3 regions of the Escherichia ruysiae genome follow, and region 3 is predicted to be linked to each of the others. Evidence: predicted binding sites of a transcription regulator. Region 3 holds the regulator's gene; each other region holds the start of a gene.
What was found. The regulator CRP, encoded in region 3, controls carbon source genes, mostly activating them, when cyclic AMP is high. The targets are predictions, from matches to a motif close to ATGTGANNNNNNTCACAT.

Region 1 (10,686 bases), 230 kb from region 3:
ACTAAAAAGCCGGAGCAGTCTCCCGCTCCGGCTTAACACGACAATCGCCTTTCAGCGAAAAACAATTACTCTTTATCGCCCAGCAGAACGGATTCCAGTGCGATTTTGATCATGTCGTTAAAGGTGGTCTGACGCTCTTCAGCAGTGGTCTGCTCGTGAGTGCGGATGTGGTCAGACACGGTGCAGATAGCCAGGGCTTTCGCGCCAAATTCTGCTGCTACGCCGTAGATACCAGCCGCTTCCATTTCTACGCCAAGGATGCCGTATTTTTCCATCACGTCGAACATTTCGCCGTCCGGAGAGTAGAACAGGTCAGCGGAGAACAGGTTACCAACGCGCGCATCCACGCCCAGAGCTTTAGCCGCGTCTACCGCGTTACGCACCATGTCAAAGTCAGCGATAGCAGCAAAGTCATGGTCTTTAAAACGGATGCGGTTAACTTTGGAATCGGTGCAGGCACCCATACCGATAACTACGTCACGCAGTTTTACGTGCGGCAGAACAGCGCCACAGGAACCCACGCGGATGATTTTTTTCACGCCGAAATCGGTGATCAGCTCTTTGGTGTAGATGGAGCAGGACGGGATCCCCATACCGTGACCCATTACGGAAATTTTGCGGCCTTTGTAAGTACCGGTGAAGCCCAGCATACCGCGAACGTTGTTCACTTCACGGGCATCTTCAAGGAAAGTTTCAGCAATATACTTCGCACGCAGCGGGTCGCCTGGCATCAAAACTACGTCAGCGAAATCGCCCATTTCTGCATTAATGTGTGGGGTAGCCATTGTTTTATCCTTATCAACATGTTTTCACCCTCTCCCTGTGGGAGAGGGCCGGGGTGAGGGCATCAAGCCGCACCCATTATCAGAACATGGCTTTGCCATATTCCATATCAGAAGTGCCAAAATATTTTGCCAGAGTCTGACCGATATCCGCGAAGGTTTCACGGTGACCCAGCGAACCCGGTTTTACTTTCGGGCCATACACCAGTACCGGAATGTGTTCACGGGTGTGGTCAGTACCAGTCCAGGTTGGGTCGCAACCGTGGTCAGCGGTGAGGATCAGGATATCGTCATCGCGCAGCAGTGACATCAGCTCTGGCAGACGGCGGTCGAACAGTTCCAGACCCGCAGCATAACCCGCGACGTCACGACGGTGCCCCCAGGAAGAGTCGAAGTCAACGAAGTTGGTGAAGACGATGGTGTTATCACCTGCTTCCTTCATCTCTTTAATGGTGGCGTCAAACAGCGCGTCCAGACCGGTCGCTTTCACTTTTTTGGTGATACCGCAGTTAGCGTAGATGTCTGCAATTTTACCGACAGAAACCACCTGGCCGTGTTTTTCATCAACCAGTTTCTGCAACACAGTTGGTGCTGGCGGTTCAACAGCCAGATCGTGACGGTTGCCGGTACGCTGGAAGTTACCGGCTTTGTCGCCGATAAACGGACGGGCGATAACGCGACCGATGTTGTAGCCGCCGTTGGTCAGCTCTTCACGGGCGATTTCGCACAGTTCGTAGAGTTTATCCAGGCCAAAGGTTTCTTCATGGCAGGCAATCTGGAACACGGAGTCAGCGGAGGTATAGAAAATCGGCTTGCCGGTTTTCATGTGCTCTTCGCCCAGTTGATCCAGGATGACCGTACCGGAAGAGTGGCAGTTACCCAGGTAACCCGGCAGATTAGCGCGTTCGACCAGTTTATCCAGCAGTTCTTGCGGGAAGCTGTTTTCATGATCGGAGAAGTATCCCCACTCAAACAGAACCGGTACACCGGCGATTTCCCAGTGACCAGACGGGGTATCTTTACCGGATGACATTTCGTGCGCCCATGCGTACGCGCCGATAACTTCAGCGTTGCCGTCCATTCCTGCCGGAATGAAACCGGTAGAACCTTCGTGTGCTTTCGCCAGCCCCAGACGGGTCAGATTTGGCAGATTCAGTGGCCCTTTACGACCATTATCAGCTTCGCCTTTAGCACAAGCTTCTGCGATATGACCCAGGGTGTCAGCCCCGACGTCACCAAAGCGTTCTGCATCTTCTGTAGCGCCGATGCCGAATGAGTCCAGCACCATAATAAATGCACGTTTCATATGTTCTCCGTACTCAGTGCTTCAAATTTAAATGATCAGATCAGTATACAATTATTCACTGATACGACGATAGACGGTTGGTGTGCTTTCTGGTGCTTTATCGGCAAGTTTAATTGCCGCTTTCACCGCTTTCGCCGCTTCCTGCCAGCTGTTTTCGTCTTTCGCGTGGACAACTGCCAGCGGACGCTGACCGTCTACCTGGTCGCCCAGACGCGCCATATCAGTAAAGCCGACGCTGTAATCGATGGTGTCAGATGCCTGACGGCGACCGCCGCCCATTGCAACCACTGCCATCCCCAGCGCGCGGGTATCCATTTCACTGACAAAACCTTCGGTATCAGCATAGACTGCTTTCGTCAGCATCGCTGTCGGCAGATACTTCGCGTAGTTCTCAACGAAGTCGGTTGGGCCTTTTTGTGCCGCCACCATACGACCAAAGACTTCTGCCGCTTTACCGTTGTCCAGCACCGCCTGCAATTTCGCGCGCGCTTCAGCGTCATCTTTCGCCAGTTTGCCGGAGATAAGCATCTCCACGCACAGTGCCATCGTGACATCAAACAGACGCGGGTTACGGTATTCACCGGTCAGGAACTGCACCGCTTCACGCACTTCAACCGCGTTACCGGCACTGGAGGCCAACACCTGATTCATGTCGGTGAGCAGCGCAGTGGTGCGCACGCCAGCGCCATTTGCCACGCCAACAATCGCTTCGGCAAGGGCTTCGGAGAGTTCGTAGGTCGGCATAAACGCGCCGCTACCGACTTTCACGTCCATCACCAGTGCATCCAGCCCTTCCGCCAGTTTCTTAGCCAGAATAGAGGCAGTGATCAGCGGGATGGAGTCCACGGTTGCGGTGATATCACGGGTTGCGTAGAAACGTTTATCCGCCGGAGCCAGTGAGCTGGTCTGGCCGATAATCGCCACGCCGACGTCTTTAATAATTTCGCGGAAACGGTTGTCATCCGGGAAGATATCGAAGCCAGGGATTGATTCCAGTTTGTCGAGCGTACCGCCAGTATGACCGAGGCCGCGACCGGAGATCATCGGAATATAGCCGCCGCAGGCAGCGACCATTGGCCCTAACATCAGCGAAGTCACATCGCCGACGCCGCCGGTGGAGTGTTTATCAACAATCGGGCCATTCAGATGCAGGCTTTTCCAGTCGAGAACGGTTCCTGAATCTCGCATCGCCATCGTCAGCGAGACACGCTCCGGCATTGTCATATCGTGGAAGAAAATGGTCATCGCGAGGGCGGCAATTTGCCCTTCGGAGATAGTATTGTCGCGAATGCCGTTGATAAAGAAACGAATTTCTTCATCGCTCAGCGCATGACCATCACGTTTTTTACGAATAATTTCTTGTGCGAGAAACAAGGTAACCTCCCGTGGAATAAGTTTGAAGGCGTTGTTGCCAGATGGCGGATGTTGTTATTGCCTGATGCTGACCGCTTCTTATCATGCCTACACGGCACTCGCCCCGTAGGCCGGATAAGGCGTTCGCGCCGCATCCGGCATCACTGCTGACAGCCTGATGCAACGCTGACGCGTCTTATCAGGCCTGCAGGGGCACCCGACCCGTAGCATCCGGCATCCGCCCTCTGGCAAAAGGCAGCTTAGTAGCTGCTGGCGCTCTTACCGTCGCCGTGGCCCAGAGCTTTCAGCAGGCTTGCCAGCAGGCTGGAAGCGCCAAAGCGATAGTGACGTGCATCTGCCCAGTCAGCACCGAACAGTTCATCTGCAATCGCGAGATATTTCTGTGCATCTTCCGCAGTACGCACGCCACCCGCCGGTTTGAAACCAACGGTTTTTTCTACGCCCATGTCGCGGATGACTTCCATCATGATGCGCGCGCTTTCAGGCGTCGCATTCACCGCGACTTTACCGGTAGAGGTTTTGATAAAGTCAGCGCCCGCTTTGATGGAGATTTCAGATGCTTTGCGGATCAGGGCTTCGTCTTTCAGTTCACCGGTTTCGATGATCACTTTCAGCAGCACATTCGCCGCTGCACAAGCCTCTTTACAGGCTTTCACCAGGTCAAAACCAACCTGCTCGTTACCCGCCATCAGCGCACGGTACGGGAACACCACGTCAACTTCATCGGCACCGTAGGCGATTGCCGCACGGGTTTCTGCCAGTGCGATGTCAATGTCGTCGTTACCGTGTGGGAAGTTAGTTACCGTAGCAATACGGATTTCCGGGGTGCCCTGCTCTTTCAGAGTCTTGCGAGCAATCGGGATAAAGCGAGGATAGATGCAGATAGCGGCGGTATTGCCGACCGGAGTTTTAGCCTGATGACACAGGGCGATCACTTTCTCGTCAGTGTCGTCGTCATTCAGAGTGGTCAGGTCCATCAATTTCAGTGCACGCAGGCTGCTTGCTTTCAGATCAGTCATTTCATTCTCCTGGCTTGTCGCCAATAAAATTCACCTTGCGAGTTTGTTAGTATTCTAACATCGACTCCGCAACACACTTCGATATACATCACAATTAAGAAAATCTACTTACAAATTTGCATTATGGTAATGCGATCTGGATCAAATAATTCACTTTCAAATGAATGCGCCAGTGGTGGCAAACGCATCAGGATCAAAGTGAACATCACGAAACCTCTTACAATGGCGCATCACCTTCGGCATAAAAGGAAAAGAAGATGCCCACTTCTCATGAAATGGCACTGCAACAACGTTGCCAGCAAATTGTCACCAGTCCGGTACTTAGCCCGGAGCAGAAGCGCCATTTTCTGGCGCTGGAAGCAGAAAACAATCTGCCTTACCCACAGCTTCCTGCCGAAGCCCGCCGCGCGCTGGATGAAGGCGTAATCTGCGATATGTTTGAAGGTCATGCGCCGTACAAACCGCGCTATGTCTTACCCGATTACGCCCGTTTTCTGGCGAACGGTTCTGAATGGCTGGAGCTGGAAGGCGCGAAAGATCTTGATGATGCGCTCTCCCTGCTGACCATTCTTTATCACCATGTCCCGTCAGTCACATCAATGCCGGTCTACCTGGGGCAACTGGATGCGTTGTTGCAACCGTATGTTAAAATTCTAACACAAGACGAAATCGATATTCGAATAAAACGTTTCTGGCGTTATCTCGACAGAACCCTGCCAGACGCTTTTATGCATGCCAATATCGGCCCGTCTGATTCACCCATTACCCGTGCAATTTTACGCGCAGATGCTGAGCTGAAGCAGGTTTCTCCAAATCTGACCTTTATCTACGATCCTGAAATCACCCCTGATGATCTGCTGCTGGAAGTGGCAAAAAACATTTGTGAATGTAGCAAACCGCACATCGCCAACGGTCCGGTGCATGATAAAATTTTCACAAAAGGGGGCTACGGGATCGTGAGCTGTTACAACTCACTGCCGCTGGCTGGCGGTGGCAGCACGCTAGTACGCCTTAACCTGAAAGCCATTGCAGAGCGCAGTGAATCGCTGGATGACTTCTTTACGCGCACTCTACCGCACTACTGCCAGCAGCAGATCGCCATCATCGATGCTCGATGTGAATTTCTCTATCAACAATCACACTTCTTTGAGAATAGCTTCCTGGTAAAAGAAGGGTTGATTGATCCTGAACGTTTTGTGCCGATGTTTGGCATGTACGGGCTGGCGGAAGCGGTTAACTTGCTGTGCGAGAAAGAAGGGATTGCCGCGCGCTACGGTAAAGAAGCCGCCGCAAATGAAGTCGGTTATCGCATCAGCGCGCAACTGGCGGAGTTTGTCGCCAATACTCCCGTGAAATATGGCTGGCAAAAACGCGCCATGTTACACGCACAGTCGGGGATCAGTTCCGATATCGGCACCACGCCGGGGGCGCGATTGCCGTATGGCGATGAGCCAGATCCAATCACCCATCTGCAAACCGTCGCCCCGCATCATGCATATTATTACTCTGGGATCAGCGACATTCTGACGCTCGACGAAACCATCAAGCGTAATCCACAGGCGCTGGTACAGCTTTGCCTCGGTGCCTTTAAAGCCGGAATGCGTGAATTTACCGCCAATGTCAGCGGTAACGATCTGGTTCGCGTTACCGGTTATATGGTGCGTTTGTCGGATTTAGAAAAATATCGTGCCGAAGGTTCACGTACCAACACAACATGGCTGGGCGAAGAAGCTGCACGTAACACTCGTATTCTGGAACGCCAGCCGCGCGTGATAAGCCATGAACAGCAGATGCGCTTTAGTCAGTAAGATTATCCCCTTCTCCTGCGTTGACGGGCCAGGCAGTCGTCTGGCTCTGTTTTTACAAGGGTGCAATCTGCGCTGCAAAAACTGTCACAATCCGTGGACGATGGGGCGCTGTAATAATTGCGCGGAATGCGTGCCACAGTGTCCGCATCAGGCGTTGCAGATTGTTGACAGCAAAGTGGTGTGGAACGTTGCAGTCTGCGAGCAGTGCGATACCTGCCTGAAGATGTGCCCGCAGAATGCCACGCCGATGGCGCAAACCATGAGCGTGGACGAGGTGCTTAGTCATATCCGCAAAGCGGTGTTGTTTATTGAAGGGATCACGGTGAGCGGTGGCGAAGCCACGACCCAACTGCCGTTTGTGGTGGCGCTGTTTACTGCTATCAAAAATGATCCACAATTGCGCCATCTCACCTGTCTGGTGGACAGCAACGGCATGTTGAGCGAAACCGGCTGGGAAAAATTGCTTCCGGTGTGCGACGGCGCAATGCTCGATCTCAAAGCGTGGGGGAGCGAATGTCATCAACAGTTAACCGGACGCGATAATCAACAGATTAAGCGCAGCATCAGTTTGCTTGCAGAGCGCGGCAAGCTGGCAGAACTGCGTTTACTGGTAATCCCCAATCAGGTGGATTATTTGCAACACATTGAAGAACTGGCGGCGTTTATCAAGGGACTTGGCGATGTTCCGGTACGCTTGAACGCGTTTCATGCCCACGGCGTGTATGGCGAAGCGCAAAGCTGGGCGAGCGCCACACCGGAAGACGTTGAGCAGTTGGCTGGTGCGTTACGGGAGCGCGGGGTAAGTCGATTGATATTTCCGGCGCTGTATTTGTGACATGCCAGAGATGTCGCAAAACTCAACATCAAGCACAATCAGTCCCCTCGCCCCTCTGGGGAGAGGGTTAGGGTGAGGGGAACAAGCAGCACCATTGTTCACTTACGGACGGCCTTACCAGCCATCGGGCACGTTAAACAACGCATACGTGTTATTAAGCAACACGTCGGCAATCTCATCTGCGGGTTCCGGGCGTAACTCGCACAGTACGGCAAATACCCGGGCAGCCTGCTCCGGGCGGTTGGGCTGCCCCTGAAAACCATTTAGCGGCATATCCGGCGCGTCGGTTTCCAGCAACAACGACGCCAGCGGTAATTTTGCGATGACATCGCGGGTTTTACTGGCGCGCGGATAGGTGATAGTTCCACCAACGCCAATTTTGTAGCCCAGTTGCACAAACCGCTCGGCCTGTTGCTGGCTGCCAGAAAAACCATGAACCACGCCAGCACGCGGCAAATTGTGGCGTTTAAGATGCATCGCCAGTTTGTCATGCGTGCGCCGTGAATGAAGGATCACCGGCAGATCGTAGCGTTTCGCCAGCTTAAGTTGTTCGTCGAGCAACCACTGCTGGCGATCAAATTGTGGATCGTCGCCAAAGAGATCCAGACCTACCTCCCCTACCGCCACCACCTTCGGCGAGCGCCTTTCCAGTGCCTGCTGTAACTGCTCCAGCGACGCATCGCAATGTTTTTCCAACATCCCCGGATGCAACCCTAAGGCGGCATACAGCGGTTGATAATTTTCCGCTAACGCCTGCACGCGGGCAAAATTTGCCGCCTCAGTTGCCGGTACAATGATCTTGCCTACGCCCGCTTGTGCCGCGCGTTGCAGGCTGGCCTCTTCATCACCGCTAAACGGCGGAAAATCAAAATGGCAGTGGGTGTCGATAAAACGGCAAATCAAGCCAGATCCTCGTTGTTGAATGTCGGGTCATTCGCCTGCGGGGCGTCTATCACCTCGGTAACCAGCGTATCGTTGGCGACTGGCGCAGGCGGAATGACGATTGGTTCCGGCGTCGCCACAGGCACCAGATGGCGAGTGAACGGTGCTTTTTCGGTTAGCATTTTACCGACCGTGGCCAGGAAATAGCGACCGCATAAACGCCCAAGTTTATAGTCATCGCGTAGCGCCGGAAGCCGACTGCCAAGCGCGATGCTATGCAGCGGCTTCGGCGGATAAATTTCGAAAATGCGTAGCTTGCCTGGCGGTTTCTCAATAAATTGCTGGATGGCACGATAGTTGGTTTCATGATGCTGCACCAGATTGACCAGCGGTTGTAGGCTACTGTCCCCCAGCCAACGTTCCATACGTTTAAACCACTGCGGCGTGTAGTACATTTGCGACGGCACGGTGCGGATTACCACCAGCGTTTTCGCCCCCTGTCTTGCCGCTTCTTTAACCGGAATCGCATCGCTGACGCCACCATCAAAATAGTTAATCCCATCAAGTGAAACCCCGGTGCGATAAAAACCTGGAATAGCACTGGAGGCGCGAATCAAATCCAGCCAGTTTTGTTTGGTTGGTAAAAAGTAATTTGGTGTGTAGTCATCCTGACGACAGGCACACATATAAAACGATTTGCCGCTATCGAACAACCGCGCGGCGGTATCCATCTGCAACGGCATCTGGCGTGCAGTCGCTTCCACCAGCCAGTCGAGATCGATAAGATTTCCTCCACGGACAAAGCGCACTGGATCGAAAAATTCGCGCTTTGTGGTATAGCGCATGATGACTTTGCGCGCGTAACCGGGCTGATTACAAATATACGCCGAAAGGTTCTGCGCCCCGGCGGACGTGCCAAAATAGAGATCGAAAGGATTAAACTGCGCGCGCATAAACTCATCCAGCACGCCAGCCGTAAAGATTCCACGCTGCCCGCCGCCTTCGCACACCAACGCAATTCGTCCAGGCTGGAACGGCCTTAGCGACAACGGCGCAATATTACCAAGCGTTACAGGTATTCGCTGCCCCACCTCTGCCTTCCTGTTTTTGTTGTGAAAGAATGACAAAGTAACGCAATTTATTATTCGCTAAAACCGCAAAAGCCAGTCCGCTGGACTGGCTTTGTATAAAATTTTCTTAATCGTCTGAAATCTAGGGTCGTTTTCGGCCCATGAACAAACTCACCAGGAACAGAATAATCCCGACGACAAAGACAATTTTTGCAGCACCCGCTGCAGTACCGGCCAGACCACCAAACCCAAGAGCGGCGGCGATTAACGCGATAACCAGAAATATGATGCCCCAACGAAACATAAGCCTCTCCTTTACCATAGTTAATGTCACCGCTTGATATTCACTCAATGCGATATTTTTAGTGTGGTGCACATCGCGCCTCCCGACAAAGTTCGGGAGGACGAATTACGACGAATTACTTAGTTTTCAGATCATTTTTAACGCTTTTCACACCATCTACCGCTTTGGCGATACTTTCAGCACGGTCGCTCTGTGCCTGAGAATCTACGGTTCCGGAGAGCTGAACCACGCCATCGGTGGTTTCAACTTTCACTTTACGTGAAGGAACAATGTCGTCCGCCAGCAGTTTGGCTTTGATTTCACTGGTGGTGGCGGTGTCACCGGCGTAACCCTTCACGGAGCTTTCTTTAGCGTCGCGAACGTGCAGTTTGTCGCTGACGGAGGTCACGCCTTCAACGCCTTTCGCCACTTTCACTGCCTCTTCGGCCTGTGCCTGGCTTTCAACAAATCCGCTTAAAGTCACGACTTTTTGATCGGTTTTGACAGAGATATCAGTGCTCTTGATATTTTCATGATCCACCAGAGCCGCCTTCACTTTCGCTGTGATGGCGCTGTCATCCATGAAATTACCGACTTTATTCATAGAGCTATCGACTTTTTGCCCTGCGCTTTCATTGGTGGTCTGCGCGTTGTTTTCCGCGTAGGCAGAACCGGTCGCGACGGCAGAGGTCAGCATTACAGCCAGCAGAGTTTTCGAAATCTTCAGTCTTGTCATAGTCATCGATTTATTCCTGTATATTTGCTCGTAATTTGAGCCAGGCAACACGAGGTTGCATTGCTGAATAGGGAGAGACTTCACCCTCGACAGAAGTCAATGGTCGCCATCACAAAAGCGATAGGTGATGAATAACGACCGTTACAACTTCTTAATCAGTTATTAATATCAATCGAATGACAGTTAACGGTTTTAAATACTGTTACCTACTCACATAACGGTATTTAAAGCCGACACAAATGTCATTGCTTTGTTAAATATAGATCACAATTTTGAAACCGCCCGCCATATCGGCTAAAAAGCGAGCAAACATAAGCGAAAGCGAATGTTTTAAGAACATTCCGCAAGCGGCTAATAAGGAAGGGAAATTGACAGGGCGCAGCGGCTGCCGCGCCCTGGAGGCAAGAATTAATGCTCGCGGGTCTGGTGGAATTGAACGTCCGGATAACGCTCTTGCGCTAAGCGTAGGTTAACCATGCTGGTGGCGATGTAAGCGAGGTTATCGCCGCCATCGAGCGCCAGTTGACCTTCGTTCTTACGCTTGAACTCTTCGAATTTCTTTGCGTCCGCGCATTCTACCCAGCGGGCGGT
Region 2 (10,686 bases), 420 kb from region 3:
CAGACATTACTCACCCGTCCGCCACTCGTCAGCAAAGAAGCAAGCTTCTTCCTGTTACCGTTCGACTTGCATGTGTTAGGCCTGCCGCCAGCGTTCAATCTGAGCCATGATCAAACTCTTCAATTTAAAAGTTTGATGCTCAAAGAATTAAACTTCGTAATGAATTACGTGTTCACTCTTGAGACTTGGTATTCATTTATCGTCTTGCGACGTTAAGAATCCGTATCTTCGAGTGCCCACACAGATTGTCTGATAAATTGTTAAAGAGCAGTGCCGCTTCGCTTTTTCTCAGCGGCGCGGGGTGTGCATAATACGCTTTCCCGCTACAGAGTCAAGCATTTTTTTGCTTTCTCTGCCAGGATTCTCAGGAGAATCCCACTGACCCGGCGGCGTGTTTGCCGTTGTTCCGTGTCAGTGGTGGCGCATTATAGGGAGTTATTCTGAGCTGACAAGAGGAAATTTAAAATAATCTTCCGAATGCGCGTTTTTTCATCAAAACACTTGCTGGTGTGCCATAAAACAAGCAATTTGCCGTTTTTGCAACCGCAATCACACTTCCTGGTGGCATACTAAGGAGGAAAAAAAGAATAAGGAAGATGAGTATGCCATTAAGCGCACAACAGTTAGCTGCACAGAAAAACCTTTCGTATGTTCTGGCCGAGAAGCTGGCGCAACGGATCTTAAAAGGTGAATACGCACCCGGCACCATTCTGCCTGGTGAAATTGAGCTGGGTGAGCAATTTGGAGTGAGCCGTACTGCGGTACGCGAAGCGGTCAAGACGTTAACGGCAAAAGGAATGGTTTTGCCACGACCACGAATTGGTACGCGTGTCATGCCGCAATCCAACTGGAATTTTCTTGATCAAGAGTTGCTCTCCTGGTGGATGACAGAAGAGAACTTTCATCAAGTTATTGATCATTTTCTGGTTATGCGTATCTGTCTGGAGCCGCAAGCCTGCTTATTGGCAGCAACGGTGGGCACCGCAGAACAGAAGGCGCATCTCAATACACTGATGGCCGAAATGGTGTCGTTAAAAGAGCATTTCCGCCGGGAGCGTTGGATTGAGGTAGATATGGCCTGGCATGAACATATTTATGAAATGAGCGCCAATCCGTTTTTGACATCTTTCGCTTCACTATTTCATTCGGTTTATCACACTTACTTTACGTCAATAACCAGCGATACAGTGATAAAACTGGATCTACACCAGGCGATTGTCGATGCAATAATCCAAAGTGATGGCGACGCTGCATTTAAAGCTTGTCAGGCGCTGCTACGCTCCCCCGGATAAGTAATATAACAAACGGATACAGTATGGCGGGTTTGCCGTGCATTGCGGCAATAGTCATCTTTATACGGACACTAAATCTCACCATCCTGAATACCACCTTATCCGCAATTGCTGCCATCATCAGTTATACGCTGACGGTGGCAATGCTTATTCCGGAGAATTATTACTGTTGCTTCAGTAGCAATATTCATGCTTCTGAAAGCAACTGATAGTAATAATTTGATTAAAAAAAGCGTAAATCTAAGCCGAGCCGCGCTCCATCAGTATCGGCGTAAGTTGTAGTCGTTGTTGCTGTAGATTTGGCTGTGCTATCCGGTGGATGAGTACATCAATCGCCAGCTCTCCCAGTTCATCTTTTGGTTGATGAATTGTAGTGAGCGGTGGCGTCATAAAGCTTGCCAGTTCGATATCGTCATAGCCAATCACCGCGATATCCTGCGGGACATATAACCCAGCCTGATATAGAGCCTGGTATACGCCAACTGCCATAGCGTCATTTCCAGTAAAGACTGCCTGGGGGCGCAGCGGATGCGATAACAATTGCTGCATCGCGTCAAACCCGCCGTTAAATTCAAAATCGCCAGTGACTTCATAACCATCAGGAACGTCAAGGCCAGCACGCTTCATTGCCGCCCGATAACCTTCCAGCCGCAAGCGCGCAGGCGTTTTATCCAACGGACCGGTAATACAGGCAATTCGGGTATAACCTTTGTCGATCAGATATTGCGTCGCTAAATCTCCGCCCAGCAACGAGTTATCCTGAATAAGATCGCTGTCGCCATCGAACGGCGCCCAGTCCATCATCACAGTAGGGATTGTTGGATAACGTTGCATTATTTCACGCGAAGGCTGGTGTGTTTCGGTGCACAGTAACAGCAAGCCATCAACGCGCTTTTGCATCAGCGTTTCCAGATTGCGATTCATTCGCTGCTCATCGCCTTCGGTATTACAAAGAACAAGGCTATAACCGCGTTCGAAGCAACTGCGTTCAACGCCACGCACCAGTTCGGAATAGAAAGGATTGGTACTGGCAGTAATCAACATGCCAATGGTTCGAGTCTGATTGAGCTTGAGGCTACGCGCCAGAGCTGATGGCGCGTAATTGAGTTCCTTAATCGCCGCTTCAACTTTGGCGGTAATCGCTTCGCTGACGAAGCGATCTTTATTGATGACGTGAGAAACGGTTGAGGTAGAAACGCCCGCCAGGCGGGCAACATCTTTCATTGTGGCCAAGCGTCACCTCTGCCTGTCTAAAAATGTTTCGATCTCTTCACGCCACGGTACTGACGGTTGTGCGCCTTTGCGCGTTACGGCAATCGCAGCGGCAGCATGAGCAAAACGAATCGCCTCAGGCAATGGTTTTTCTTCCAGCAACGCCGTGATTAACGCGCCGTTAAAAGTATCTCCGGCAGCAATGGTATCGACAGCCTGAACCCGGAATCCAGGAACGCGCTGACCTTCGCCATTCACGCTAGCCCACACGCCACGACTTCCTAAGGTAATCAGTACGGTACGGATACCTTTCTCATGCAGTACCTGCGCAGCCTTCGCCGCATCTTCATCATTTTCAACACGAATACCGGTGAGCTTTTCTGCTTCAGTTTCGTTTGGCGTAATAATGTCCACCAGCGCCAGCAATTCATCAGGTAATTCGCGAGCCGGAGCGGGGTTAAGCGCGACGATAGTCTTATTTTGATGGGCGATTTTCGCCGCCGCCATCACACTTTCGAGTGGTGATTCCAGCTGCATTAATAATGCCGACGCGTTAGCAATACGCTCACGTTGCGCTTCCACCAGCGCCGGGGAAAGGGCAGCGTTAGCCCCGGCATGAATACCAATGACGTTCTCGCCTTCACCATTAACAAAAATCAGCGCCACGCCTGTCGATTCGCCTTTGATCACGCTGACCGGCGAAATATCAATATTATCAGTGGCGAGCTGCTGGCGAACGCTCTCACCAATACTGTCATCTCCCGTGCAGGCAATAAACGCGATATTCGCGCCGCTACGCCCTGCTGCCACAGCCTGATTCGCGCCTTTACCGCCGAATGCGACTTGATAGTGGTTACCGGTTACTGTTTCGCCTGGAGTTGGAAAAGATTGAAGATTAAGAATGTGGTCAGCATTAATGCTGCCAAGAACAACGAGGCTGCCTGCGTTTTGCATATTCGGGATGTCCATAAAATGCGCCACCGTGTTAGGGTGGCGCGTGCCCTGCTTTTCTTTATATTACACGTTCATCTGTCGATGACGTATTTATGTCACCATCAGGTCATACAACCTGATTAAAACTACTGCTTAACAACCAGTTTCAGATCAACCGGATACTTAGCCTGAACTTTCTCGCCTTTCAGCACTTTATCAGCGGTTTCGACGCCTTTAGCGCCAATCTGATCGGGTAGCTGAGCGATAGTCGCTGCTAGTTTGCCATCATTCACCGCTTTTTCGCCATCCGGTGTACCGTCAAATCCGACGACCATCACATCCGATTTACCGGCAGTTTGCAGCGCGCGCAGTGCGCCCAGCGCCATTTCATCATTCTGCGCGAACACAGCCTGCACATCAGGGTGAGCGGTCAGCAGGTTCTGCATGACGTTCAAACCTTTGGTGCGATCGAAGTCTGCCGGCTGGCTGGCGAGAACGTTAAACTTGTGAGCAGCAACGGCCTGCTGGAAGCCTTCACCACGTTCACGAGCTGCGGATGTACCGGCAATGCCTTGCAGTTCGATAACTTTTGCACCTTCGCCAGCTTTCTTCGCGATGTAATCACCCGCAATTTTGCCTCCCAGTACGTTATCAGAAGCAATGTGGCTAACCACTTCACCTTTCGTTGCCTGGCGGTCAAGAGTGATAACCGGGATGTTCGCCTGGTTAGCCATCTTCACAGCATTACCCACTGCGTCGGAGTCCGTCGGGTTAATCAGCAGAATTTTGGTGCCGCGAACGGTTAAGTCCTGCACGTTTGCCAGCTCTTTCGCCGGGTTGTTCTGGGAGTCCAGCACCACCAGGTTATAGCCAAGTTTATCCGCCTCTTTCTGCGCGCCATCTTTCAGCGATACAAAGAACGGGTTGTTAAGTGTAGAAACCACCAGCGCGATGGTGTCTTTTGCCATCGCATTCGCACTGACGGTGGCGCTTAGCGCAACAGCGGAAACCAGGGTAGCCAGTTTTTTCATGTTCATATTCAAGATGTCCTGTAGTCGTTATTACTGTTTTTTGTTGTCTACCAGCACCGCCAGCAAAATCACCACCGCTTTGACGATCATCTGGTAATAAGAGGAAACACCTAACAAATTCAACCCATTATTAAGGAAGCCAAGAATTAATGCGCCGATCAACGTCCCAACAATGCGACCTTTTCCGCCCGCCAGGCTCGTACCGCCCAGAACCACCGCAGCAATAGCATCCAGCTCATAGCCAGTCCCCGCAGTAGGTTGCGCGGAGGAGAGGCGCGCCACTTCAATGATCCCGGCCAGCGATGCCAGCAGACCACAAAGAGAATAGACGATGATTTTGATTTTATTGACGTTGATACCAGAAAGGCGCGTTGCTGCTTCGTTACCACCCAGCGCGTAGATGTAACGTCCCAGACGCGTGTGATGCAGCATGTACCAGGCCGCGAGGAAAACAATCCCCATGATCCAGACTGGCGTCGGAACACCCAGCGGACGACCAATACCAAACCAGCCGAACAGATCGGCGTTCTCAGTAAATCCGGTATTCACCGGGCTACCGTTGGTGTAAACCATGGTCACGCCGCGCAGTAAAAGCATCATAACCAGCGTAGCGATGAACGCCTGGACGCGACCTTTCGCCACAATCACCCCGGTTACCGCGCCAATTGCCGCACCTAACGCGAGAGCGGCAGCGACAGCCACCAGCGCGTTGACTTCAATGCCGACAATAGATGCAGCAACTGCACCAGTCAGCGCCAACAGAGAACCGACCGACAGGTCGATGCCTGACGTCAGGATAACCAGCGTCATCCCGACCGCCATAATGGCGTTCACCGAGGTTTGCTGGAGAATATTGAACAAGTTATTGATGGTGAAAAAGTTCGGGCTTAACGTCGAGACAATCGCGATCAGCACCAGCAGAGCGATAAGCGATTTCTGTTCCATCAGCCACGCTTTCGTGAAATAACGGCGACCAGAGACAGTCTGGGTTGTCATTTTTTTACTCCTGATTCACGCGATTAAGCTTGCCCACAGCGGCAGCCATTAACACTTCCTGAGTGGCCTGCTCTCGAGTAAATTCCCCGCTGAGATGCCCTTCATGCATGACGATAATGCGATCGCTCATGCCTAATACTTCTGGCATTTCCGATGACACCAGAATGATGCTCAAACCATCGGCTTTGAACTGGTTAATCAGTTGATAGATCTCTTTTTTCGCGCCGACATCTACGCCACGGGTAGGCTCATCAAGGATCAACACTTTAGGACGCGTCATCAGGCCACGGGCAATCGCCACTTTTTGCTGATTTCCCCCGGAAAGCAGGCCTATTGCCTGTTCCATCGACGGCGTCTTGACGTTGAACAGACGGATAAAATCACTGACCGCCTGCTGCTCATCCGCATGTTTCAGGCTACCACCTGTGCGACTGAAGTAGCGTAGCGCGGTCAGTGACATGTTCTCTTTTACTGACATGCCCAACACTAAACCGTCGCGTTTACGGTCTTCAGAGATATACACAATGCCGTTTGCCAGGCCATCCTGCGGCGAACGGGTAACGACCTCATGCCCATCCAGGGTGACGTAACCGCTGGTGCGCGGCAGGGCGCCATAGAGCACTTTCATCAGTTCGGTACGACCTGCGCCCATCAAACCAGAGACGCCAAGAATTTCGCCTTTGCGTAAAGTAAAAGAGACATCGTTAACGCCGGGTCCGCAGAGATTATCGACTTTCAGTAAGACGTCCCCCGGCGCTTTGTCCAGGTGTGGATACTGATCTTCCAGCTTACGTCCCACCATCATCTCAATCAGCGAATCTTCAGTCAGTGACGCTACTTCGCGCTCGGCAATAAATTGCCCGTCACGAAAAACGGTAACGTCATCGCAAATCTCGAAGATTTCTTTCATACGGTGGGAAATATAGACAATGCCGCGCCCCTGCGATTTCAGTTCGCGGATAACGCGGAACAGGGATTCTGTTTCGGTATCGGTCAGCGCATCGGTCGGTTCATCCATAATGATGACTTTCGACTCAAAGCTCAGCACTTTGGCAATTTCCACCATCTGCTGGTCGCCAATAGAAAGATCGCCCACCAGCTTGTCGCTTTTAAACCGCAGGTTAAGTTTGGCTAAGAGTTTATCCGCTTCGGCATACATGGTTTTCCAGTCAATTTTGCCAAAGCGATTTACAAACTCACGACCGAGGAAAATGTTTTCGGCAATGGTCAACTGCGGGATCAGGTTCAGTTCCTGGTGGATAATCCCAATCCCGGCTTCCTGGGAGGATTTCGGCCCGGTAAAAGTAGTCTCTTTACCCAACCATAAAAGCGTACCAGCATCACGGGTATAGATACCGGTCAGCACTTTCATCATGGTGGATTTACCCGCACCATTTTCGCCTACCAGCGCCATCACACGACCTGGATAGACATTTAACGCGGCTCCCGAGAGAGCTTTTACGCCCGGAAACGCTTTATCGATACCTTTAAGCTGTAGTAATGCTTCCATGGCGGCCTCAGAACGTCACGCCAGCACAGAGAATGATATTCGCATACGGAGAACATTCTCCGCTGCGAATTACCGCCTGACTTTCTGCGGTTTGTTGTTTGAATTGTTCATGCGTGGTGTAACGAATTTCAATAGTGTTTCCCTGGTGTTTTTGCAGCTGCTCAAGGTGAGTGAGCAACGTTTCGTGGAGTTGCGGATTATGTTGTTTGATCTCTTCCGCGATAATGGCTGCCTCGACCTGCATTTCACTTGTGACGACGCCCAGCACCTGCATAAAAGAAGGTACACCCTGGGTTAATGCCATATCGATACGCGTTGTACTTTTGGGGATGGGTAAACCAGCATCACACACCACCAGCGTATCGGTATGTCCCAGACGGGAGATCACCGATGAAATATCAGAATTAAGAACGGTGCCTTTTTTCATTTTTTTCTCCATCAGCGAAACGTTTCGCTGACCCGCAGTTTAATCCTGACTGATTAAGGAAAACCATCACGACGTTACTGAAATGTGATCAACATCGAAACGTTTTACATCGTGAGTAACCATGAAAAAAAACGCCCCCTTATGGAGAAAGGAGGCGTCTGGCGTTAGATTTCGACCTGAGTACCCAATTCGATAACCCGGTTTGGTGGGATTTCAAACTGATCCGGCGCGCGCAGCGCATTACGTTGCAACAGCAAGTACAGCTTGCCGCGCAGACGCAAATACCACGGGCGTTTGCCAAGGATCAGTGATTCATGCGACATAAAGAAGGAGGTTTCCATCATCCGGCAACTTAATCCTTCCAGACCGCAGCGGTGGAAAACTTCTTCCACGTTTGGCGTTTCTCGCCAACCATAACTTGCCACCACCCGCCAGAACGTGGGCGACAATTGTTCAATCTGTACCCGACGGACGTTATGGACATATGGCGCGTCTTCAGTACGCAGAGTTAACAGAATAACCCGCTCATGCAACACCTTGTTATGTTTAAGGTTATGCATCAGCGCAAAGGGAATGACATTAATTGCACGCGACATATACACAGCGGTTCCGGGAACGCGAACAGGCGGTGATTTCTCCAGTGAAGCAATCATTGCTTCCAGAGAGTTACCATGTTCGTGCATCCGACGCAGCAGGCGGAAACGCTCGCTCTTCCAGGTCGTCATCACGATAAACATCACCGTGCCGAGGCTCAGAGGCAACCAGCCGCCGGAAAGCAGTTTATCGAGGTTAGCGGTAAACAGAGGGATATCGACACAAAGGAAAGCAATCAAAATCAGCGCAACAAAATACTTATTCCAGTGCCAGTTCTGACGCGCCACGGTGGTTGAAAGAATAGACGTCAGCACCATCGTTCCGGTCACCGCAATTCCATACGCCGCCGCCAGGTTGCTGGAGTGCTCAAAGCTGACAATGACAATCACGACTGCGACATAGAGCATCCAGTTCACAAACGGAATGTAGATTTGCCCTGACTCCATTTCAGAGGTGTGAATAATGCGCATCGGCGACAAGTATCCCAGACGTACCGCCTGACGCGTCAATGAGAAAACACCAGAAATAACCGCCTGCGAGGCAATCACCGTTGCCAGTGCGGCGATGATCAGTAGCGGGATCAGCGCCCAGTCCGGAGCCAACAGGAAGAACGGGTTCTTAATCGCTTCCGGGTGTTTTAACAGCAGCGCCCCCTGCCCAAAGTAGTTAAGGGTCAAAGACGGCAATACGACGGTGAACCACGCCAGGCGAATAGGGAACTTACCAAAGTGCCCCATATCGGCATACAGCGCCTCGACACCGGTAATCGACAGCACCACCGCGCCTAACGCAATAAAGGAAACGGTTTTATATTCAAGGAAGAAATGCACCGCCCACATTGGATTTAAAGCATGTAACACTTCAGGGTTGGCAATAATGCTACGTAACCCCAGCCCCGCCAGAATCAAAAACCAGGTCAGCATAATCGGCGCAAACAACTTACCGACCATGGCAGTGCCATGCTTTTGAATCATAAACAGTAAAGTGAGAACGATGATTGAGAGGGGAACTATCCAGGTATCCAGCTGAGGGGCGACGATTTCCAGACCTTCAATGGCTGACATCACCGAAATAGCGGGTGTTATGACAACTTCACCATAGAAGAAACTGCCGCCGATTAGCCCCATAATCACCAGCATTGATGTCGTTCGCGCCGACGTATTACGCCCGGCAAGCGACATCAATGTCAGTATGCCCCCTTCCCCGGCGTTATCTGCCCGCATCACGAAGGTGAGATATTTAATGGAAACCACAAAGATTAGCAGCCAGAAGATCAGCGATAAAAAGCCAAACACGGCATCGCGTTCAACGCCAAAACCAAACTGGCCGGACAAACATTCACGAAGTGTATATAACGGGCTGGTACCAATATCGCCGTAGACAACTCCAATCGCCGCGAGGGTAATCGCGGGCAACGATTGCTTATTATCAGTGCTCATAGACTAGTCTTTCGTTGAAATATGAAATGTGTGCGTAGTCCCTTGGCCCACAAAAAAGCGCACAGTATGCACGATTAACGGCAAAATCGTACTCCTAAATGCGGCCACATTAACCTGGCTCAAAGAAAAATAGCCCTCCTTTGAGACTATTTTTGCCACCAGCAAGAAACGTCTATACTCGCAGTTTACGCAGAACTTTTGACGAAAGGACGCCACTTCATTATGGCTCACCCTCATTTATTAGCGGAAAGAATTTCCCGTCTAAGCAGTTCGCTTGAAAAAGGGCTTTATGAACGTAGCCACGCCATCCGCCTGTGTTTGTTAGCGGCATTAAGTGGTGAAAGCGTATTCCTGCTTGGCCCACCAGGTATTGCTAAAAGTTTAATCGCCCGGCGCTTAAAATTCGCCTTCCAGAATGCGCGCGCGTTTGAATATCTGATGACCCGCTTCTCCACACCGGAAGAAGTTTTTGGCCCCCTTTCTATTCAGGCGTTAAAAGATGAAGGCCGCTATGAGCGTTTAACCAGCGGCTACCTGCCGGAAGCAGAAATCGTCTTTCTTGATGAGATCTGGAAAGCCGGGCCAGCGATTCTTAATACCCTACTAACCGCTATTAATGAACGCCACTTCCGCAACGGCGCACATGTTGAAAAAATCCCTATGCGCCTGCTGGTGGCGGCCTCCAACGAACTGCCAGAAGCAGACAGCAGCCTGGAAGCGTTATATGACCGTATGCTGATTCGTCTGTGGTTAGATAAAGTGCAGGATAAAACGAATTTTCGCTCCATGCTGACCAGCCAACAGGATGAAAACGACAATCCCGTTCCACCATCCTTGCAGGTCACGGATGAAGAATACGAACGCTGGCAGAAAGAGATTGGTGAAATTACGCTGCCCGATCATGTATTTGAGCTGATTTTTATGCTGCGCCAGCAACTGGATAAATTACCGGATGCGCCTTATGTCTCCGACCGTCGCTGGAAAAAAGCGATCCGCTTATTGCAGGCCAGCGCCTTTTTTAGCGGTCGCAGCGCGGTTGTCCCGATTGATCTCATCTTGCTGAAAGATTGCCTGTGGTACGACGCCCAAAGTCTGAATTTAATTCAACAACAAATTGACGTATTGATGACCAGTCATGCGTGGAAGCAACAGGAAATGCTGACGCAACTGAGTGCAATTGTGCAGCGTCGCCTGCAACTCCAGCAGCAACAAAGCGATAAAACGGCCTTTACGGTGATTCGTCAGGGTGGCA
Region 3 (10,686 bases):
AAATGGACACGTTCAGGGAGGCATCCAGTGAAGAAACTCACCGATAAGCAAAAGTCCCGTCTCTGGGAGCTTCAGCGTAATCGTAATTTCCAGGCCAGTCGCCGTCTTGAAGGCGTCGAGATGCCATTAGTCACTCTTACTGCCGCTGAGGCTTTGGTGCGCCTTGAAGAGCTAAGGAGGCACTATGAGCGATAAATTCGGCGAAGGGCGCGACCCGTATCTCTATCCTGGCCTCGATATCATGCGTAATCGGCTGGATATCCGCCAACAGCAGCGGCTGGAGCAGGCGGCTTACGAAATGACGGCGCTGCGTGCCGCGACCATTGAGCTTGGTCCGTTGGTGCGTGGTTTACCGCATTTGCGCGCTATTCATCGCCAGCTGTATCAGGATATTTTCGACTGGGCGGGGCAACTGCGTGAAGTCGATATTTATCAGGGGGATACGCCGTTCTGCCACTTTGCTTATATCGAAAAAGAGGGCAATGCCCTGATGCAGGATCTGGAGGAAGAAGGTTATCTGGTCGGCCTTGAGAAAGCGAAGTTCGTCGAGCGACTGGCGCACTACTATTGTGAAATCAATGTCCTGCATCCATTCCGTGCGGGAAGTGGCCTGGCACAGCGGATCTTCTTCGAGCAACTGGCTATTCATGCGGGCTATCAACTGAGCTGGCAGGGTATCGAAAAAGAGACCTGGAATCAGGCAAATCAGAGCGGGGCTATGGGCGATCTCTCTGCGCTGCAGACGATATTTAGCAAAGTGGTAAGCGAAGCCGGGGAATCTGAGTAAAATAGCGCGGTTCTTTCGTACCGGAGCCGCCATGATCCTGCTTATTGATAACTACGATTCTTTCACCTGGAACCTCTACCAGTACTTTTGTGAACTGGGGGCGGATGTGCTGGTTAAGCGCAACGATGCGTTGACGCTGGCGGATATCGACGCCCTTAAACCGCAGAAAATTGTCATCTCACCTGGCCCCTGTACGCCCAATGAAGCCGGGATCTCCCTTGAGACTATTCGTCACTATGCCGGACGCTTGCCGATTCTTGGCGTCTGCCTCGGTCATCAGGCGATGGCGCAGGCTTTTGGCGGCAAAGTCGTGCGCGCCGCAAAGGTCATGCACGGCAAAACTTCACCGATTACGCATAACGGCCAGGGGGTATTTCGCGGTCTGGCAAATCCACTCACCGTGACGCGCTACCATTCGCTGGTGGTAGAACCTGACTCATTGCCAGCGTGCTTTGACGTGACTGCCTGGAGCGAAACCCGCGAGATTATGGGGATTCGCCATCGCCAGTGGGATCTTGAAGGTGTGCAGTTCCACCCGGAAAGCATTCTCAGCGAACAGGGGCATCAATTGCTGGCGAATTTCCTGCATCGCTGATTTCTGGTTGCTATCTAGTGATTTTTTATGCATATTTTGTGATTATAATTTCACATTGATTTATGCGTAACAGGGTGATCATGAGATGGCAACTGAACAAGCAGCAATTACACGCGCGACTTTCGATGAAGTGATCCTGCCGATTTATGCACCGGCAGAGTTTATTCCGGTAAAAGGTCAGGGCAGCCGAGTCTGGGATCAGCAAGGCAAAGAGTACGTCGATTTCGCGGGTGGCATTGCGGTTACGGCATTAGGCCATTGCCATCCGGCGCTGGTGGAAGCGTTAAAAACCCAGGGGGAAACGCTATGGCATATCAGCAACGTTTTCACCAACGAACCGGCGCTGCGTCTTGGGCGTAAGCTGATCGAGGCAACCTTTGCCGAACGCGTGGTGTTTATGAACTCCGGGACGGAAGCCAACGAAACGGCCTTTAAACTGGCGCGTCATTACGCTTGCGTGCGCCATAGCCCGTTCAAAACCAAAATTATTGCCTTCCATAACGCCTTTCATGGACGCTCGCTGTTTACCGTCTCGGTAGGCGGGCAGCCAAAATATTCCGACGGCTTTGGGCCAAAACCGGCAGACATCATCCACGTTCCCTTTAACGATCTCCACGCAGTGAAAGCGGTGATGGATGATCACACCTGTGCGGTGGTGGTTGAGCCGATCCAGGGCGAGGGCGGTGTGACGGCAGCGACGCCAGCGTTTTTGCAGGGCTTGCGCGAGCTGTGCGATCAACATCAGTCATTATTGGTGTTTGATGAAGTGCAGTGCGGGATGGGGCGGACTGGCGATTTGTTTGCTTACATGTACTACGGCGTGACGCCGGATATTCTGACTTCTGCGAAAGCGTTAGGCGGCGGCTTCCCGATTAGCGCCATGCTGACCACGGCGGAAATTGCTTCTGCGTTTCATCCTGGTTCTCACGGTTCCACCTACGGCGGTAATCCTCTGGCCTGTGCAGTAGCGGGCGCGGCGTTTGATATCATCAATACCCCTGAAGTGCTGGAAGGCATTCAGGCGAAACGCCAGCGTTTTGTTGACCATTTGCAGAAGATCGATCAGCAGTACGATGTGTTTAGCGATATTCGCGGTATGGGGCTGTTGATTGGCGCGGAGCTTAAGCCACAGTACAAAGGTCGGGCGCGTGATTTCCTGTATGCGGGCGCAGAGGCAGGCGTAATGGTGCTGAATGCCGGACCGGATGTGATGCGTTTTGCACCATCGCTGGTGGTGGAAGATGCGGATATCGATGAAGGGATGCAACGTTTCGCCCACGCGGTGGCGAAGGTGATTGGGGCGTAAATAAGACGTGTCATCGTCGCATCAGGCAAAGCATGTCGGATGCGGCGTGAACGCCTAATCCGACCTACGGTTTGCTTCTGGCAATAATGATATTACGCCTTCGAATCCCGTAACTTCCGACTCAACCAAATCCCGTGATGCGGTCGCTGCCGCCAGGCCATCGCTGAAATGGTGTGCATTGTATTCAGATGGCCAATAACGCGTTGTAAATGCTGCTCCAGCGTGCCAGACGCGCCTTCGTGTGGCAGCATCTCTGGCGAGTCTATGATATTGGCGTCACCAGAACTCCCCGGTTCATCATATTCCAGCCGCTGCTGACAGCGTTGAATAGCGATTTCACAAGACTGCAAATACTCCTGCGCCAGTTCCGGCGGCAATGTCCGGTGCTCCCGCGCCAGCGTGGTCATGGCATTAATATGCTCAACAATAAACTGACTATGCGTAACCCACAGTTTCATATCTGCCAGATAATGGCTGTTAAACGCCGGTTCCTGCATCGCCTGGTTCAATGAGTTATACAAGGTGTTATGCGCCTGATTAACCCGCATTCGTTGCCAGGCTAGTGGCGTAGGTTGCGGATCTTTACTGAGGATCAGACGAATGGCCTCCTGGTAAGTTTCTAAGGCATCATGGGCGTTCTTGCGCAATAAGCCGCTCTGCCACTGCGGCCACAGCCAAACTGTGCCGCCGAAGGCAATCAGACAACCGATGATAGTATCGATTAGACGGGGGATGATGTACTGCTCGCCATTCAGCCATAACAGTTGCAGGGTATATACAGCGGTAATGGTAAAACCGACCGTCGCCCAGCCGTAGTTTTTGCGCAATATCAGGTAACTGGCGAGCGTGGTGAAAAGCATCAGCGTCAGGGTGTAACCTTCAGGGATTTTAAAGTGCAGTGCAACACCAGCAATAATTAATCCAACCACGGTTCCGACAGAACGATTCACAATTCGCAGACGAGTCGCGCCATAACCATTTTGCGTCACCAGCAATACCGTCATTAGTATCCAATAGGATTTCGGCAGATGCAGCGCGGTGCCCATCAGGCTGGCAACGCTTAACATCACACTCAGTCGTCCTGCATTACGCAGTGCTGGCGATTTCAGGGAAAGATAGCTTTTCAGCGCCGGGAGTAACGGCATTCGGCGCTGTTTATCGGCCAGTAAGTCACGGGTATAGAGTGGTTTTTGCGTTCGCAGCACGCGGGCGATGCGGCTGAAATGCCAGTAGCAGAATTGCCCTACAGGGTTATCCGGATGCTGGCGGGCGATTTTTTCCAGTGCGCCAATTTGCTTATCCATCGTAAAACGCGTCGGCAGGCGATGGTAAAGAATGTCATCAGCCAGCACGCGCAGGCGAGTGGCGACGGTTTGCGCATTCCAGCGGATAACCTCCTCCGCATGGCTACGCTCGACCAGCTTTTGCACCTCTTCTGGCTGATGCAAACTGACCGAGATGTGTTCCTGTAAATCCAGCGCCTCCTGGAAAATGCGCAGCATCCGCTTGTAATCGGTATTATTTTGCGCGGAAAGCATATGCATTTGCTGATAGCACTGGGTAATTAAATCGACCGCTTTTTGCTGGCGTTCCAGCAGCGGTGGCAACGCTTTCTCAGGATCGGTGTGCTGGGTAAGCAGGCTGTATTTGGCTTCGCAATAATCTGCCAGTTCACGGTACAGCAGGCTAAGTGACTCGCGTAGCGGTTGTTCGCGCCAGAGCCAGAACCAAAACCAGTTAAACAGCCCATACCAGAGTGTACCCAACGCATAGATGAGCAACGGTTCCCAGACGGGCATGTATCCCGCCAGACTTAAGGTAAAAATAGCTGCCAGCAGCGATGCGGGAAGTAATTTTGCGTGTAATGGCCCTAACTCGGCAGTAACGCCAAGTATCAACGTTAACCCTGTCAGCAGAAATGGCAGGGGGATATCTTTTTCCAGCAGCAGTTGTGTTAGCAAGCTGCACGTGGCAAACAGCGACGCACCAATAATTAAACGTTTGAAAAAGCGTTTATGGGGCGTATCAAGCCCCGCAATATTGCAACAGGCGGGGACGAGGGAAAAGAGCAGCCCAAGCCTTAATTCGCCAAGCAATAGACCAACGGCCACGGGCAAACATAGCACCAGCGTTTGTCGTAGTGCATAGTTGATATCAGGATGGTAAATCAGTCTGCGCCACATCGGGTTAAACAAAATGGCGCGCTACTCAGTAACGCGCCACTCCGACGGGATTAACGAGTGCCGTAAACGACGATGGTTTTACCGTGTGCGGAGATCAGGTTCTGATCTTCCAGCATCTTCAGAATGCGCCCCACGGTTTCACGAGAACAGCCGACAATCTGACCGATTTCCTGACGGGTAATTTTGATTTGCATACCGTCCGGGTGAGTCATGGCATCCGGTTGTTTTGCCAGGTTCAGCAGAGTCTGTGCAATGCGGCCTGTTACATCGAGGAATGCCAGGTTGCCCACTTTCTCTGAAGTGACTTGCAGGCGACGTGCCATCTGTGCGGAGAGACGCATCAGAATATCCGGGTTTACCTGAATTAATTGGCGGAATTTTTTGTAGGAAATTTCAGCCACTTCACAGGCGGTTTTCGCACGTACCCATGCGCTACGTTCCTGGCCTTCTTCAAACAGGCCCAGTTCGCCAATGAAATCACCCTGATTCAGATAAGAGAGGATCATTTCTTTACCCTCCTCGTCTTTGATCAGCACTGCCACAGAGCCTTTAACGATGTAGTACAGCGTTTCCGCTTTTTCACCCTGGTGAATAAGCGTGCTCTTGGATGGGTACTTATGAATGTGGCAATGAGACAAGAACCATTCGAGAGTCGGGTCTGTTTGCGGTTTGCCAAGCACCATGCGCGGTTATCCTCTGTTATAAGCTTTCTCCAGAGCCAGAAAACGCCGCTGTCTCTGGATTGCCGAAATGTGCTTCCCGCTACCTGGGAAGGGGCTATCAACTGAACTGCACGGTAATGTGACGTCCTTTACATACATGCAGTACATCAATGTATTACTGTAGCATCCTGACTGTTTTAGCATAGCTTTCGCGTTGTGTCTCCTGGTGTCTCGCTTCAGCATGACCCAGGTCGCCTTCCGTTGCGCGATTTGGTCAGTACGCGTACTCTGTCAGGAAAATTGACGCAATGGAGTTTCGATTATGCAAGCGCGTGTGAAGTGGGTCGAAGGGTTAACCTTTCTGGGCGAATCCGCCTCTGGTCACCAGATTTTAATGGACGGCAACTCAGGCGATAAAGCGCCAAGTCCGATGGAAATGGTGTTGATGGCGGCGGGTGGTTGCAGCGCCATTGATGTGGTTTCTATCCTGCAAAAAGGGCGTCAGGATGTGGTCGATTGTGAAGTAAAATTGACCTCTGAACGCCGCGAAGAGGCACCACGCCTGTTTACGCACATTAATCTGCATTTTATCGTCACCGGTCGCGACCTGAAGGATGCAGCGGTTGCGCGTGCGGTTGATCTCTCAGCCGAGAAGTATTGCTCAGTCGCGTTGATGCTGGAAAAAGCGGTAAATATTACTCACTCGTATGAAGTGGTTGCCGCGTGATTTAACTATCCCGTTGTGAAGCCGGAGAGTATTTTATCCGGCTTAATAGCAGAGTTACTCGATTTTCTTCCCTTCCATCAGTCGTTGCACCAGCGGCAGCATAATTAACTCCATTGCCAGACCCATTTTGCCGCCCGGCACCACTAATGTATTGATGTGGGAAATGAACGAGCCTTGCAGCATCGCCAACAGCCAGGGGAAATCGATTCCTTCCAGATTTCGAAAATGGATTACCACAAAGCTTTCATCCAGCGATGGGATGCCTTTTGCGGCGAAGGGGTTTGAGGTGTCAACGGTGGGGACGCGCTGGAAGTTAATGTGGGTGCGAGAAAACTGCGGTGTGATGTAGTTGATATAGTCTTCCATTGAGCGAACTACCGAGTCCATCACCGCTTCTCGCGAGTGCCCGCGCTCGCTGGTGTCGCGGATGAGTTTTTGAATCCACTCCAGGTTAACGATAGGCACTACACCAACCAGTAAATCCACATGCTGCGCGACGTTATGTTGTGGTGTGACCACGCCGCCGTGCAAACCTTCATAAAACAGCACATCGGTGGGTTCTGGCAGCGCCTGCCACGGGGTAAACGTACCTGGCACCTGATTCCACGGTACGGCTTCGTCGTAGGTATGCAGATATTTGCGAGATTTCCCTTTGCCGCTCAGGCCGTATTCAATGAAGGTTTGTTCCAGCAGGCCGAAGTCGTTAGCTTCGGGGCCGAAGTAACTGATATGCCGCCCGGCGTCGCGCGCTTTGCGGATCGCCATGTCCATTTCCGGGCGGGTGTAACGGTGAAAACTGTCGCCTTCTACCTCGGCTGAGCGCAGATTTAACTGCGCGAAGATTTTTCGAAACGCGAGGCTGGTAGTGGTGGTTCCCGCGCCGCTGGATCCTGTTACCGCAATGACCGGATGTTTGGCAGACATAGTAACTCCATGACTTAGCTATCATTATTATCTCGTCCGCCGACGGTTGCAGGTTATTCGCGAAACTGACTGCGCGGCATGATATTGACCGTTTCGTGCAGCTCCGACCATACCAGCACCGCTTCTCCGCACTGTAGCTGGCGTTTGACGTCGGCGACTTTCTGTTCAAGTGTACGCTCATGTTCACCATAATCGGTGCCTTCGCGTAACACAAAGCTTTCAATTAAATTTTCCAGCGTTTCGGGGGAGAGGTCTTGCCACGGAATCAACATGATTTCGCCTCCAGATACGTTGATAACCAGTCAGGAATGCGTGACTCCAGCCACATTTGCGGATGAAGTAATGTACCGCCAATAAAGCCAACATGACCGCCATGTTCCGTCAGTTGATACTCCACTTGCGGTGGGAGATTTTCCGGTTTCGGGATCACCTGATGATCCATAAACGGATCGTCTTTGGCGTGAATAATCAGCGTGGGTTTGGCGATCCGATTGAGCATCGGCATGGCGCTACACTGACGATAATAGTCGATAGCGTCGACGTAGCCGTGAATTTTGGCGGTGATTAGATCGTCAAATTCGCGGATGCGGCGTACCGATTTCAACTGTGCGAGATTAATCGGCAGCGTTCCGGGGTAGGCCGCCAGTTTGCGCGCAGCATTGGCTTTTAACAAGTTCAGCAAGTAACGCTGATAAACGCGGGAGAAGCCTTTATCCATGTGATAACTACAGGCTTCCAGCATAAACGGTGCAGAGACAATCGCCGCCGCATCAATCGGGAGGTCATTGCCTTCTTTGGCCAGCAAACAGGCCAGCATATTACCGCCGAGCGAATAGCCGACGGCAGCCGTTGGCGCATGACCAAATTCGCGTTGCAGCCAGCGTAAAAACCAACTGGCATCTTCGGTTTCGCCCGAATGGTAAATGCGGTGCATCCGGTTTGGTTCACCGCTGCACCCGCGAAAATGCATCACCACGCCCAGCCAGCCGCGCTTTTGCGCTGCCTCAACCAGACCATGTGCATAAGGACTATTGAGGCTGCCTTCGAGACCGTGGAAGACCACCAGACGCGGTTTATGCTTCGCTTGTGTGGGGTCTTCACTCCACGCGAGATCGACAAAGTCTCCGTCGGGCAACTCCAGCCGCTGCCAGTGCGGGATGAATTTCACCTGACGACGAAACAGACGCGGCAGCATGGTTTGGAGATGACAATTGCTGAAACCGCGCATAGGGGTGAATTCAGCACTGCTGCTGAATACATTGGCCTCGGTCGTCGTTATCTGCGCCATCAGTTGCTTTGGCCTTCCAGCAGCATCTGTTCCAGTTGCTCCTGGGCTTCCAGCCACGCCATTTCGCACTCTTCCAGCCCGGATTTGGCGCTGGCTTGTTGTTGCAGGCAGGCGGTCAGTTCTGCTTTACGGCTCTGGTCATACAGCTCGCTGTCGCCAAGTTTCTCTTCCGCCTGCGCCAGTTGCGCGTTCAGCTTCTCCATCTCTTTTTCCAGACGGGCGATCTCTTTACGCAGCGGCTGGGTTTGCGCACGCAACTCTGCTTCCCGACGCTTCTGATCTTTACGTGCCTGGGCGCTGTTCGCGTTCTCTTTTGGCGCTTCGTCGGCCTGGTTTTCCTGCTTTTGTACGTCGCTTAACCACTGTTGATAATCTTCCAGATCGCCGTCGAACGGTTCGACTTTACGATCGTGAACCAGATAGAGATCGTCAGTGGTGGAACGCAGCAAATGACGGTCGTGCGAGACGACAACCAGCGCGCCTTCAAACTCGATCAATGCTTCGGTGAGTGCCTGGCGCATGTCGAGGTCAAGGTGGTTGGTCGGTTCGTCGAGCAGCAGCAGATTCGGGCGCTGCCAGACAATTAAAGCCAGCACCAGGCGCGCTTTTTCGCCACCGGAGAAGCGGCGCGTTTCTTCCGTCACTTTATCGCCCTGGAAACCAAAACCGCCGAGATAGTCACGCAGTTTTTGCTCCAGTTCCTGCGGTGCTAAACGCGCCAGATGCTGAATAGGCGATTCGTCAGCGCGCAGGTATTCCAGTTGATGCTGGGCGAAGTAGCCGAGTTTGATCCCTTTCGCCAGGCCAATTTCTCCGCTGACTGGCGCAAGTTCACCGGCTAACAGTTTGATTAATGTCGATTTACCCGCGCCGTTTCGGCCTAACAGACCAATGCGCGAACCCGGCACCAGATTCAGTTTTATCGAGTCGAGAATAATGCGATCGCCATAGCCCGCACTGACTTTTTCCATCTTCAACAACGGATTAGGCAGGCTTTCCGGCGCGCGGAAGCTAAAGCGGAACGGGTTATCGACGTGCGCGGGGGCAATCAGCTCCATGCGCTCAAGCATCTTAATGCGGCTCTGTGCCTGCTTCGCTTTAGTGGCTTTGGCACGGAAACGGTCGATATAGCTTTGCAGATGCGCTACACGTTCTTGTTGGCTTTCGTACATTGCCTGTTGCTGCGCCAGGCGGGTGGCGCGCTGCACTTCAAACGAGCTGTAGTTACCTGTGTACTCGAACATGCTTTGCTGTTCGATATGAATAATTTTATCGACGATCGGATCGAGGAAGTCGCGGTCGTGAGAGATCAGGATCAGCGTGCCCTGATAGCTCTTCAACCATTTTTCCAGCCAGATAACGGCATCAAGATCGAGGTGGTTAGTCGGTTCGTCGAGCAGCAGCAAGTCTGAACGGCAAATCAGCGCCTGGGCGAGGTTAAGACGCATACGCCAGCCACCGGAGAAATCACTCACCGGGCGCTCCAGTTGTTCGTTGCTGAAACCGAGGCCGTGCAGCAGGCTGGCGGCGCGGGAGCGAATACTCCACGCGTCGATAGCATCCAGCTTGCCATGAATGGTGGCGATGGCGTGCCCGTCGTTACGTTCGTTGGCGTCGTGCAGCTGCGCTTCCAGTTGGCGATATTCGCGGTCGCCATCAATGACATATTCCAGCGCAGGTTGCGGTAGCGCCGGCGTTTCCTGATTCACCCACGCCAGTTGCCAGCTTCCCGGAAAGGTGTAGCTGCCGCCGTCGGCGCTGATTTCATTTTTCAGCAATGCCAGCAGGGTAGATTTACCGCAGCCGTTTTTACCCACCAGGCCGACTTTCTGCCCAGGGTTGATGGTGGCGGTGGCATTATCCAGCAGGACGCGCACGCCGCGACGAATTTGTAACGAGGAGAAAACAATCATAAGGCGCCGTATGTTCAGACTATGTTAACTTATCATTATGATAATGTAATGTATGGGCGAGCTGCCGCACCGGGCGCAATGGTAGCCCAAAACAGCGACTATACACAAAAACCATACCGGGAGGGGGATGATGTCTCAGCCAGCGAAAGTTTTGCTGCTGTATGCCCATCCGGAATCTCAGGACTCGGTGGCAAACCGGGTACTGCTTAAACCGGCCACGCAGCTCAGCAATGTTACCGTGCACGACCTTTACGCGCACTATCCCGATTTTTTTATTGATATCCCCCGTGAGCAGGCATTA

Region 1: deoC (deoxyribose-phosphate aldolase) is a predicted target of CRP. The motif match lies at 4,611-4,628, and genes of this name have one in related genera.
Region 2: rbsD (D-ribose pyranase) is a predicted target of CRP. The motif match lies at 7,484-7,501, and genes of this name have one in related genera.

Annotation. Positions count from the first base shown of each region.
Region 1 is NZ_JAVIWS010000001.1:3,278,237-3,288,922, reverse strand. It holds gene deoD (purine-nucleoside phosphorylase) at 66-785, opposite strand; gene deoB (phosphopentomutase) at 865-2,088, opposite strand; gene deoA (thymidine phosphorylase) at 2,140-3,462, opposite strand; gene deoC (deoxyribose-phosphate aldolase) at 3,702-4,481, opposite strand; gene RGV86_RS15920 (YjjI family glycine radical enzyme) at 4,739-6,289, shown strand; gene RGV86_RS15915 (YjjW family glycine radical enzyme activase) at 6,261-7,124, shown strand; gene RGV86_RS15910 (metal-dependent hydrolase) at 7,239-8,027, opposite strand; gene RGV86_RS15905 (patatin-like phospholipase family protein) at 8,024-9,097, opposite strand; gene RGV86_RS15900 (DUF1328 domain-containing protein) at 9,219-9,380, opposite strand; gene osmY (molecular chaperone OsmY) at 9,496-10,101, opposite strand; gene prfC (peptide chain release factor 3) at 10,504-10,686, opposite strand, start outside.
Region 2 is NZ_JAVIWS010000001.1:2,626,188-2,636,873, reverse strand. It holds rRNA gene RGV86_RS12770 (16S ribosomal RNA) at 1-126, opposite strand, end outside; gene RGV86_RS12765 (FadR/GntR family transcriptional regulator) at 603-1,292, shown strand; partial or broken gene RGV86_RS12760 (hypothetical protein) at 1,316-1,447, shown strand; gene rbsR (ribose operon transcriptional repressor RbsR) at 1,533-2,525, opposite strand; gene rbsK (ribokinase) at 2,529-3,458, opposite strand; gene rbsB (ribose ABC transporter substrate-binding protein RbsB) at 3,584-4,474, opposite strand; gene rbsC (ribose ABC transporter permease) at 4,499-5,464, opposite strand; gene rbsA (ribose ABC transporter ATP-binding protein RbsA) at 5,469-6,974, opposite strand; gene rbsD (D-ribose pyranase) at 6,982-7,401, opposite strand; gene kup (low affinity potassium transporter Kup) at 7,566-9,434, opposite strand; gene ravA (ATPase RavA) at 9,657-10,686, shown strand, end outside.
Region 3 is NZ_JAVIWS010000001.1:3,047,123-3,057,808, forward strand. It holds gene RGV86_RS14645 (YhfG family protein) at 28-195, shown strand; gene RGV86_RS14650 (putative adenosine monophosphate-protein transferase Fic) at 185-787, shown strand; gene pabA (aminodeoxychorismate synthase component 2) at 819-1,382, shown strand; gene argD (bifunctional acetylornithine/succinyldiaminopimelate transaminase) at 1,468-2,688, shown strand; gene RGV86_RS14665 (YccS/YhfK family putative transporter) at 2,781-4,871, opposite strand; gene crp (cAMP-activated global transcriptional regulator CRP) at 4,922-5,554, opposite strand; gene RGV86_RS14675 (OsmC family protein) at 5,856-6,260, shown strand; gene RGV86_RS14680 (phosphoribulokinase) at 6,315-7,184, opposite strand; gene RGV86_RS14685 (YheU family protein) at 7,238-7,456, opposite strand; gene RGV86_RS14690 (hydrolase) at 7,450-8,472, opposite strand; gene RGV86_RS14695 (ABC transporter ATP-binding protein) at 8,472-10,385, opposite strand; gene kefG (glutathione-regulated potassium-efflux system ancillary protein KefG) at 10,516-10,686, shown strand, end outside.